DNA from 2 places in the Terrihabitans aquatilis genome. Region 1 is predicted to be linked to the other one. Evidence: predicted binding sites of a transcription regulator. Region 1 holds the regulator's gene; the other holds the start of a gene.

Region 1 (3,975 bases):
TGCCACTCTGCACTTCGTCGAAGATAAGCAGCAGATCGTGCTTGTCGCAAATCTCGCGAAGTAGACGGAGGAACGGAGCGGGCACGGCTTTTATGCCGCTCTCGCCCTGCACAGGCTCGATGATAATCGCCGCCGTTTCTGGCCCGATCGCTGCGCGCAAAGCCGCTTCATCGCCCACATCGACGTGGGGAAATCCCGGCACGATAGGGCCGAACCCTTCGAGATGCTTCTGATTGCCGCCGGCCGCGATCGTCGCCAAGGTCCGTCCGTGAAAGGCGCCATTGAACGCGATGACTTGCCAGCGCTCGGGATGGTCGTTTGCACTCTGGAACTTGCGGGCCATCTTGATAGCCGCCTCGTTCGCCTCAGCGCCTGAATTCGCGAAGAACACCACGTCCGCGAAGCTTGCTTCGGCTAGGCGCGCCGCCAGCCGTTCGCCTTCTGGAATGCGATAAAGGTTCGACGTGTGCCAAAGCTTCGCCGCCTGTCCTTGGAGCGTGGAGACAAGATGCGGGTGAGCATGCCCCAACGCATTCACTGCGATGCCGGCACCGAAATCGAGATAACGCTCGCCGTTGCCAGTAACGAGCCAAGGCCCCTCACCATGGTCGAATGCGAGCTCGAGGCGAGCAAAAACGGGCAGCAGCGAAGAGTTCGCAGTCACGGCGCCCTCAAAGAAAAAGCAGGACAAAAAATAGAAAGGCGCCGCCCAGGCCCGAGCGGCACCTCATCTGAAACAATTTTAAAGGCTGGAGTCTCTCTGTCAATCGCAGGAGCCGAGCTCTAGCGCGTTGATTTGACTCCAGACTCGAGTTTGGAATGCCGAGTTTTCCCGACAGCTGGGGAAAACAGCACGTTCCCCTTTCGGACTCTTGCGACCGAGTCCGTGCATATTGTAGTTTAGATCTCGTTAAGCACGACATCTCGTGCGCAGAACTTCAATCGAACCACTAGAGACAGTGTTTCGGTTTCCCGACCAATGGCCGGGAGCCTGAGCAAATGGATTCTGGCTGCGACCACACGACAGGGGTGCCGCAATGAATTGGACGGACGAGCGAGTCGAGCTGCTCAAGAAGCTCTGGACGGATGGACTGAGCGCCAGCCAGATCGCGGCCGAGCTGGGTGGCGGTGTCACCCGCAATGCTGTGATTGGCAAGGTCCATCGCCTGGGTCTTTCTGGACGCGCGAAGACGGTTACCAGCGCCCCTCAGCGCCCGCGCAAACCACGAGCGCCGTCTCATCCATCGACCACGACGTCCGGTCTTTACCGGGTGCAGGGAACGACGGCCCTTGCTCCGGTGGCAGTAGCCGCGCCCGACCTCGAACCCTTGCCGGCTGTTGCACCGCGCGCCCATCTGGAAGCGGTCAGCTGCGAGCGCGTGACGATCATGGACCTGCGCGAAAGCATGTGCCGGTGGCCGATCGGCGATCCCGGCCGGGAAGATTTCCGCTTCTGCGGAGCACGCTCGGACGCCGGAATCCCGTATTGCAATTATCACTCCCAGCTGGCGTATCAGCCCAGCATCGATCGTCGGCGCCGCACGGCCGCCTGATCATCAAAGCCCAAAAGAAAAAGCCGCGGAAACGCGGCTTTTTCTTTGACGATCACGCTGAATTTCAGTTCTCGATCAGCGATCAATTCGGTCGGGAGAACGTCTCGTCGAACGAATAACCGGACCCGCGGACGGTGCGTATCGGGTCTGGCCGGCGGCCACGATTGATGGACTTACGAAGACGTCCGACATGCACGTCTACCGTCCGCTCATCGATGTAAACGTCGTGTCCCCAGACACCGTCCAGCAATTGCTCGCGGGAGAACACACGACCTGGTGTCTGCATCAGAAACTCGAGCAGGCGGAATTCCGTCGGACCGAGATCGATCTCCCGTCCGGATCGGCGCACCCGCCGCGTGTCACGATCAAGTTCAATATCGCCAGCCTTAAGCTGCGAGGCGACCTGCGAAGGGTTCACACGCCGAAGAAGGCTGCGGACCCGAGCGACCAGTTCTGGCACGGAAAATGGCTTGACGACATAATCGTCGGCTCCGGTTGCCAGCCCCCGCACGCGCTCGGCCTCCTCGCCGCGCGCCGTCAGCATGATGATCGGCAGCAATTCCGTTTCGGGACGCGCCCGCAAACGGCGGCAGAGCTCGATGCCGGACAGGCCCGGCAACATCCAGTCGAGAAGGACGAGATCGGGCACTCGCTCCCGTAGGCGCGTTTCCGCCTCGTCGCCTCGGGCGACGCTCTCCACATCGTAGCCTTCGGCTTCCAGATTGTAGCGGAGCAGCAGCGTTAGAGGCTCTTCATCCTCTACAATCATAACCCTCGCAGGCATACGCTACGCACCTTCCGCGTAAGACACGGTGGTCATGCTCGTGAGGTCGCCCTTCGGGCGCTCGTCCGTGAGGACTTCGCCAAGGACCAGATAATGGATGGTCTCGGCTATGTTGGTTGCGTGATCCCCGATGCGCTCGATGTTCTTCGCGCAAAACAGGAGATGCGTGCAGAAGCCGATATTGCGCGGATCTTCCATCATGTAGGTGAGGAGCTCGCGGAACAGGGACGTGTAGATCGCGTCGATCTCTCCGTCCTGCCGCCACACTTCGAGCGCACGCTCGGCATCACGCCGCGCATAGCTGTCGAGGACGTCCTTCAACTGTGCGAGTACCAACTCGCTCATATGGTCGACGCCGCCCGCAAGTTTCGGAGGCTGCAGCTGACCTTCCAGTGCGATCACGCGCTTGGCGATATTCTTGGCGAGATCACCGATGCGCTCAAGATCGTTCGAGACGCGAAGCGCGGCCACGATCTCGCGGAGGTCCACAGCCATCGGCTGCCGCCTCGCGATCGTCAAAACCGCCTTTTCCTCGACCTCACGCTGAAGCGCATCAACCGTGCGGTCGATCGAGATCACGTTCTGGGCAAGACTGATGTCCCGGTCGAGGAGGGCGCTGATCGAGTCGCTCACGAGCTTCTCGGCCAATCCTCCCATCTCGGCTACCATTTCGCCGAGGGACTTCAGATCTTCGTCGAATTGCTTTGCCGTATGATCAGTCATGGGGCCGCCGCTCATAAGTCAAGGGTCTCTTAGAAGCTGTCAATGACGCTTGCATGACACGAGATGCGGAGCGATTACCCCTCCGCAAGCATTTTCCCGAGTCGACGCATCGTCTTTATATTCGATCGCGCCGGAGATGTTTCCAGTGCAATCGTAAAACGGGCGCCTCCCCCTTCCGGACTTTCGATCAGAAGACGTCCCCGATGCCGGGCCATGATGTGCTTGACGATCGCCAAGCCGAGCCCGGTCCCCCCCTTGTCACGGCTCTGGCCGGCATCGATGCGATAGAAACGTTCGGTGAGCCGGGGCAGATGCTCGGCCGCAATTCCGGGTCCGTAATCACGCACGCAGAACTGTGCTTCCTGTCGGTTGCCGATCGTCGTGCCAAACACGGCAACCTCGATCCGCTTCCCGGCCTGGCCGTACTTGATGCCGTTCTCGGTGAGATTCTCTACCACCCGGATCAGTTCATCGCGATCTCCCGCCGCCATCAACGGCTCGGACGGGATGGACGTGACGATGGTTACCTCGCGTTCGGTGGCGAGTGGAGCCAGGCTGTCGAGAACCGTCTTGACGATCTCGACCAGATCCACCTGATCGACGGGGCGCATGTGCTGCTTCTGCTCGATCCGGGAAAGCGACAACAGATCATCCACGAGCCGCGACATGCGGGCGGCTTGCCCGCGCATGATTTCGAGAAAGCGGGCCCGGGCGTCGACATCGTTTTTCGCGGGGCCTTGAAGGGTCTCGATGAAACCGAGGAGAGCTGCGAGAGGCGTGCGCAATTCGTGGCTGGCGTTCGCCACGAAGTCGACGCGCATCCGCTCTGCTCGACGCAGATGTGTCAGATCGTGAAGCGTCAGGAGAACGAAGTCGGGCGCCTGATCGGCCGATGCGATCGTGCGCACCGGATCG
Region 2 (3,975 bases), on a different contig from region 1:
TCTCAAGATCCTGAAGCCGCTGGTCGAGCTGGGCCAGCACCACGGCGCGGCGGTGCTGATCGAAGGCATGCCCGATCTCGTCGGGAAATCCGGAGCCGATGGGGTGCACGCGCTGGGCGAAAACCAGGCGCACGAGGCGGCCGAGCGGTTCCAGCCGCAGAAAATGGTGGGCGTCGGCGGCCTGCGCACGCGCGACGCCGCCATGAGCGTCGGCGAGGCCGGCGCGGATTACGTTCTGTTCGGCGATCCAGGCAAGGGCGGCGAGGTGCCGCCGCTCGATGCGCTGGTGGAGCGGCTCGAATGGTGGGCCGACATCTTCGTCGTGCCCTGCGTGGGCCAGGCGGAGGAGCTGGCTTCGGTCGGCCCCATCGCCGCCTCGGGCGCGGAATTCGTGGCGCTTGGCCGTTTCGTCTGGGAGGACCCGGATGGCCCGGCTTCCGCCATCCGCGCGGCGCAGAAGGCCGTGGTGGAATCCGGATCGCTGGCATGAAGCCCGTTTTTGCCGCTCTTCTTTTGCTGCCGCTGCTGGCCGCCCCCGCACTGGCCCAGCATCCCGCGCTTCCGCCCATTCCGGCAGAGGACATGCCCACGCTCCCCATCCCCGCACCCGGCCAGGCTTCGACACCGACGACGGGCGACGCCGCCTTCGCCGCCTATCAGCGTGGGGCCTATGTCACCGCCATGCAGGAAGCCGAGAAGCGCGTGCGCGAGGATCGCGACGCTGCGCCGGCGATGACGCTGATCGGCATGCTCCACGAAAACGGCCTCGGCACGAAGAAGGACACGGCCAAGGCTGCCGAATGGTATGGCAAGGGCGCCGAGCGCGGCGATTCCAACGCGATGGTCGCCCTCGCTTTGCTGAAACTGGAAGGCGACGGCACGCGGCAGGACCGCGACGGCGCGGCCGATCTGTTCGAGAAGGCCGCCGCCAAGGGCGATCCCGTGGCGCGCTACAATGTCGGCCTGCTCTATCTGCAGGGTCGCTCCCGCCCCTACGATCTCGCCCGCGCGGCTGCGAGTTTCCGGCAGGCGGCCGAGGCCGGCAATGCGGATGCGCAATACGCCTATGCCACCTTGCTGCGCGAAGGCCGCGGCGTGGCGCAGGACAGGGCCGCCGGCGCGCGCTTCCTCGGTCAGGCCGCCGCGCAAGGTCATCCGGATGCGGCGGTGGAATATGCCATCGCCGTCTTCAACGGCGACGGCATCGCGAAGGACGAGGAGCGGGCCGCGCTGATGTTCCTGCGCGCCGCGCTCGACGGCAACGTCATCGCCCAGACCCGGGTCGGCCGCATCTATGCGGCGGGCCGCGGCGTGGAGGTGGACCGCATCCGCGCCGGCGCGTGGTACCAGATCGCCAGATCGCGCGGTGCCTTCGACCCCTATCTCGACGATCTGCTGGGCGGGATGACGGAGGAGGAACTCGGCAAGGTGCGCGAGCAGGAGGCTGCCCTGCGCGGACAGAGTGCCCGCACCGCGAAAGCAGGCCTTGACGCACCGGCGGCGGGCAGGCAGTAGAAACCCCCTCCCCGCGTAATTCGCCAACCTCTGCCCGAAGGGTCAGTCATGCCCCGTTCCCCGCTGATGAATGTCATGGTCCAGGCCGTCTCGAAGGCCGGACGCGGCATGCGGCGCGATTTCGGCGAGGTCGAGCAATTGCAGGTCTCGATCAAGGGGCCATCCGATTTCGTCAGCATCGCCGACAAGCGCGCCGAGGATCTGCTGCGGCAGGAATTGTCGCGCGCGCGGCCGGATGTCGGCTTCCTGCTGGAGGAAGGCGGCGCGGTCGAGGGGCGTGACCCAGCGCAGCGTTTCATCATCGATCCAATCGACGGCACCACGAATTTCCTGCACGGCATTCCGCATTTCGCGATCTCGGTGGCGCTGGAGCGGCATGGATCGCTGGTCGCGGCGGTCGTCTACAATCCCATCGCCGACGAGATGTTCACCGCCGAGCGCGGCGCCGGCGCATTCCTCAACGATCGCCGGCTGCGCGTGTCGGGCCGCAAGAAGGTCGAGGATTGCATCGTCGCGACAGGCGTGCCGCATCGCGGCAAGGGCGATCACGAATTGTTCGGCCGTGAATTGCGCGCGGTGCAGGCACGCGTGTGTGGCATCCGCCGCGCGGGCGCGGCCTCGCTCGATCTCGCCTGGGTCGCGGCGGGGCGTCTCGACGGTTATTGGGAACGCGATCTGAAGGCGTGGGACGTGGCAGCCGGCCTTCTGCTGCTGCGCGAAGCCGGCGGTTACGCCTCCGACCTCGATGGCCGCGACGACATCCTCAACAAGGGACATCTCGCCTGCGGCAACGAGACCATACATCGCTGGCTGATCGACACGCTGAAGAGCGCCGCCGCCTGAAAGCTGCGGCCAGAAGCCGCGCCCGTCAGGCAATGAGGTCCGGGGTCAGCGTGTCTTCCAGATAGGAGATGCGGTCCTTCAGGACGAGCTTGCGCTTCTTCAGCCGCTGCAATTGAAGCCGGTCCGAATTTCCGATCCGCTCCAGAGCGGTGATGGCGGCATCGAGATCGCGGTGCTCTTCCTCCAGGCGCGCGAGCTCAGCGCGCAGGACGCCTTCTTCGTCTTCGTCCTGAACCATGTGTGGCTGCTGTTCCCGGATGGACCGGCGCGTTTCCAGTTCCGCCGGCGGATCAGACGATTATCGCCCCGCTGCATGTTTTCATCAAGCAGCGCGTTTGCCAAAGCATCGTCAAATTCTTGAGGTCGAATCGACACATCGCGACGCCGGTGTCATGCTGCTGTCGTGAACACACAGGAGGAGATGGAATGTCCGTATCTTCGCATCTGACATCGCTCGAATCGAAGCATGAGGCGCTCGAGCGTGAGATCGAAACCGAACTCTCTCACCCCAATGTGGACGATGTCCGTGTCCAGGAGCTCAAACGGCGCAAGCTCAAGATCAAGGATCAGATCACGCGCCTGAAACCGGGCGAGGAGCGTCCCACCCTTCACTGAATTTTTTGGGAGGAAGAGCGCTCAGCGCTCTTCCTCATCCTCGTCTTCCGATCCGCGCAGATTCTTCAGCTTCGCGAACACGGAATCGACATCGATCTCTTCTTCTTCCGGCTTGGGCGCGCGGCGCTCGAAATCTCCGAACGGCGAGGTCTCCGACGCCGTGGTGATCTCGGTGGGAAGCAGGGTCTCGCCCTCTTCCGCGACGTCAGGCCGGGCCGGCGCATATTTGGCCGAACGCGTCACTTCCAGATCGAGATCGAGCTGCGAGCACAGCCCCAGCGTGACGGGGTCCATCGGCGACAGCTGGGCCGTGTTCCAATGGGTCCGGTCGCGAATCGACTGGATCGTCGTCTTGGTGGTGCCGACGAGCCGCATGATCTGCGCCTCCTTCAGCTCCGGATGGTTCCGGATCAGCCACAGGATCGCATTGGGGCGGTCATGGCGGCGCGAGACCGGCGTATAGCGCGGGCCCTTGCGGCGCTTCACCTCGGGCAGTTTCACCTTGGATTCGAGCAGCTTCAGGCGATGGGCCGAATTCGCCTCGCCGCGCTCGACCTCGTCGCGCGTCAGCTGCCCGCCCGAGATCGGGTCGATCCCGCGAATGCCCTGCGCGGCGTCACCGTCGGCGATCGCCTTCACTTCCAGCTCGTGGAGGTGGCAGAAATCGGCGATCTGCCCAAAGGTCAGCGACGTGTTGTCCACGAGCCAGACGGCCGTGGCCTTCGGCATCAGCGGCGCATTCGCCATGGCAATATTCTCCTGTAGGCTCCGCCGTCTGGGCGAAGCGATGGTACATCGACGATGACCGGAATGGACGGAATATAAGTCTTCGTCACACGCGAAGCAATTTGGTTGACGCGGTTTCGGGTCGATTAGTCGGCGCCGCGCCATATTCTCTGCGCGTGGACTTTCGAAGCAGCATCAGGAGGAGCGCCATGAATACGGATTTCACCGACGAGCTTCCGGTTCCCCGTCCGGCCTTCGCGATCGGGATGCCCTTGT

Evidence for each region. Region 1 encodes PhoB, which activates phosphate uptake and scavenging genes when phosphate is short. Its sites were predicted from a motif close to TGTCATNNANCTGTCAT; they were not measured.
Region 2: a site for PhoB is predicted at 2,747-2,763, ahead of ACQ6S1_RS05505 (YdcH family protein). Genes of this name have one in related genera too.

Annotation. Positions count from the first base shown of each region.
Region 1 is NZ_JBOCUO010000003.1:324,803-328,777, reverse strand. It holds gene ACQ6S1_RS12475 (aspartate aminotransferase family protein) at 1-664, opposite strand, end outside; gene ACQ6S1_RS12470 (GcrA family cell cycle regulator) at 1,038-1,553, shown strand; gene phoB (phosphate regulon transcriptional regulator PhoB) at 1,636-2,337, opposite strand; gene phoU (phosphate signaling complex protein PhoU) at 2,341-3,060, opposite strand; gene ACQ6S1_RS12455 (ATP-binding protein) at 3,135-3,975, opposite strand, start outside.
Region 2 is NZ_JBOCUO010000001.1:1,063,697-1,067,671, forward strand. It holds gene ACQ6S1_RS05485 (thiamine phosphate synthase) at 1-490, shown strand, start outside; gene ACQ6S1_RS05490 (tetratricopeptide repeat protein) at 487-1,515, shown strand; gene ACQ6S1_RS05495 (inositol monophosphatase family protein) at 1,564-2,358, shown strand; gene ACQ6S1_RS05500 (YdcH family protein) at 2,384-2,596, opposite strand; gene ACQ6S1_RS05505 (YdcH family protein) at 2,785-2,973, shown strand; gene ACQ6S1_RS05510 (DUF1013 domain-containing protein) at 2,995-3,720, opposite strand; gene ACQ6S1_RS05515 (DUF1192 domain-containing protein) at 3,909-3,975, shown strand, end outside.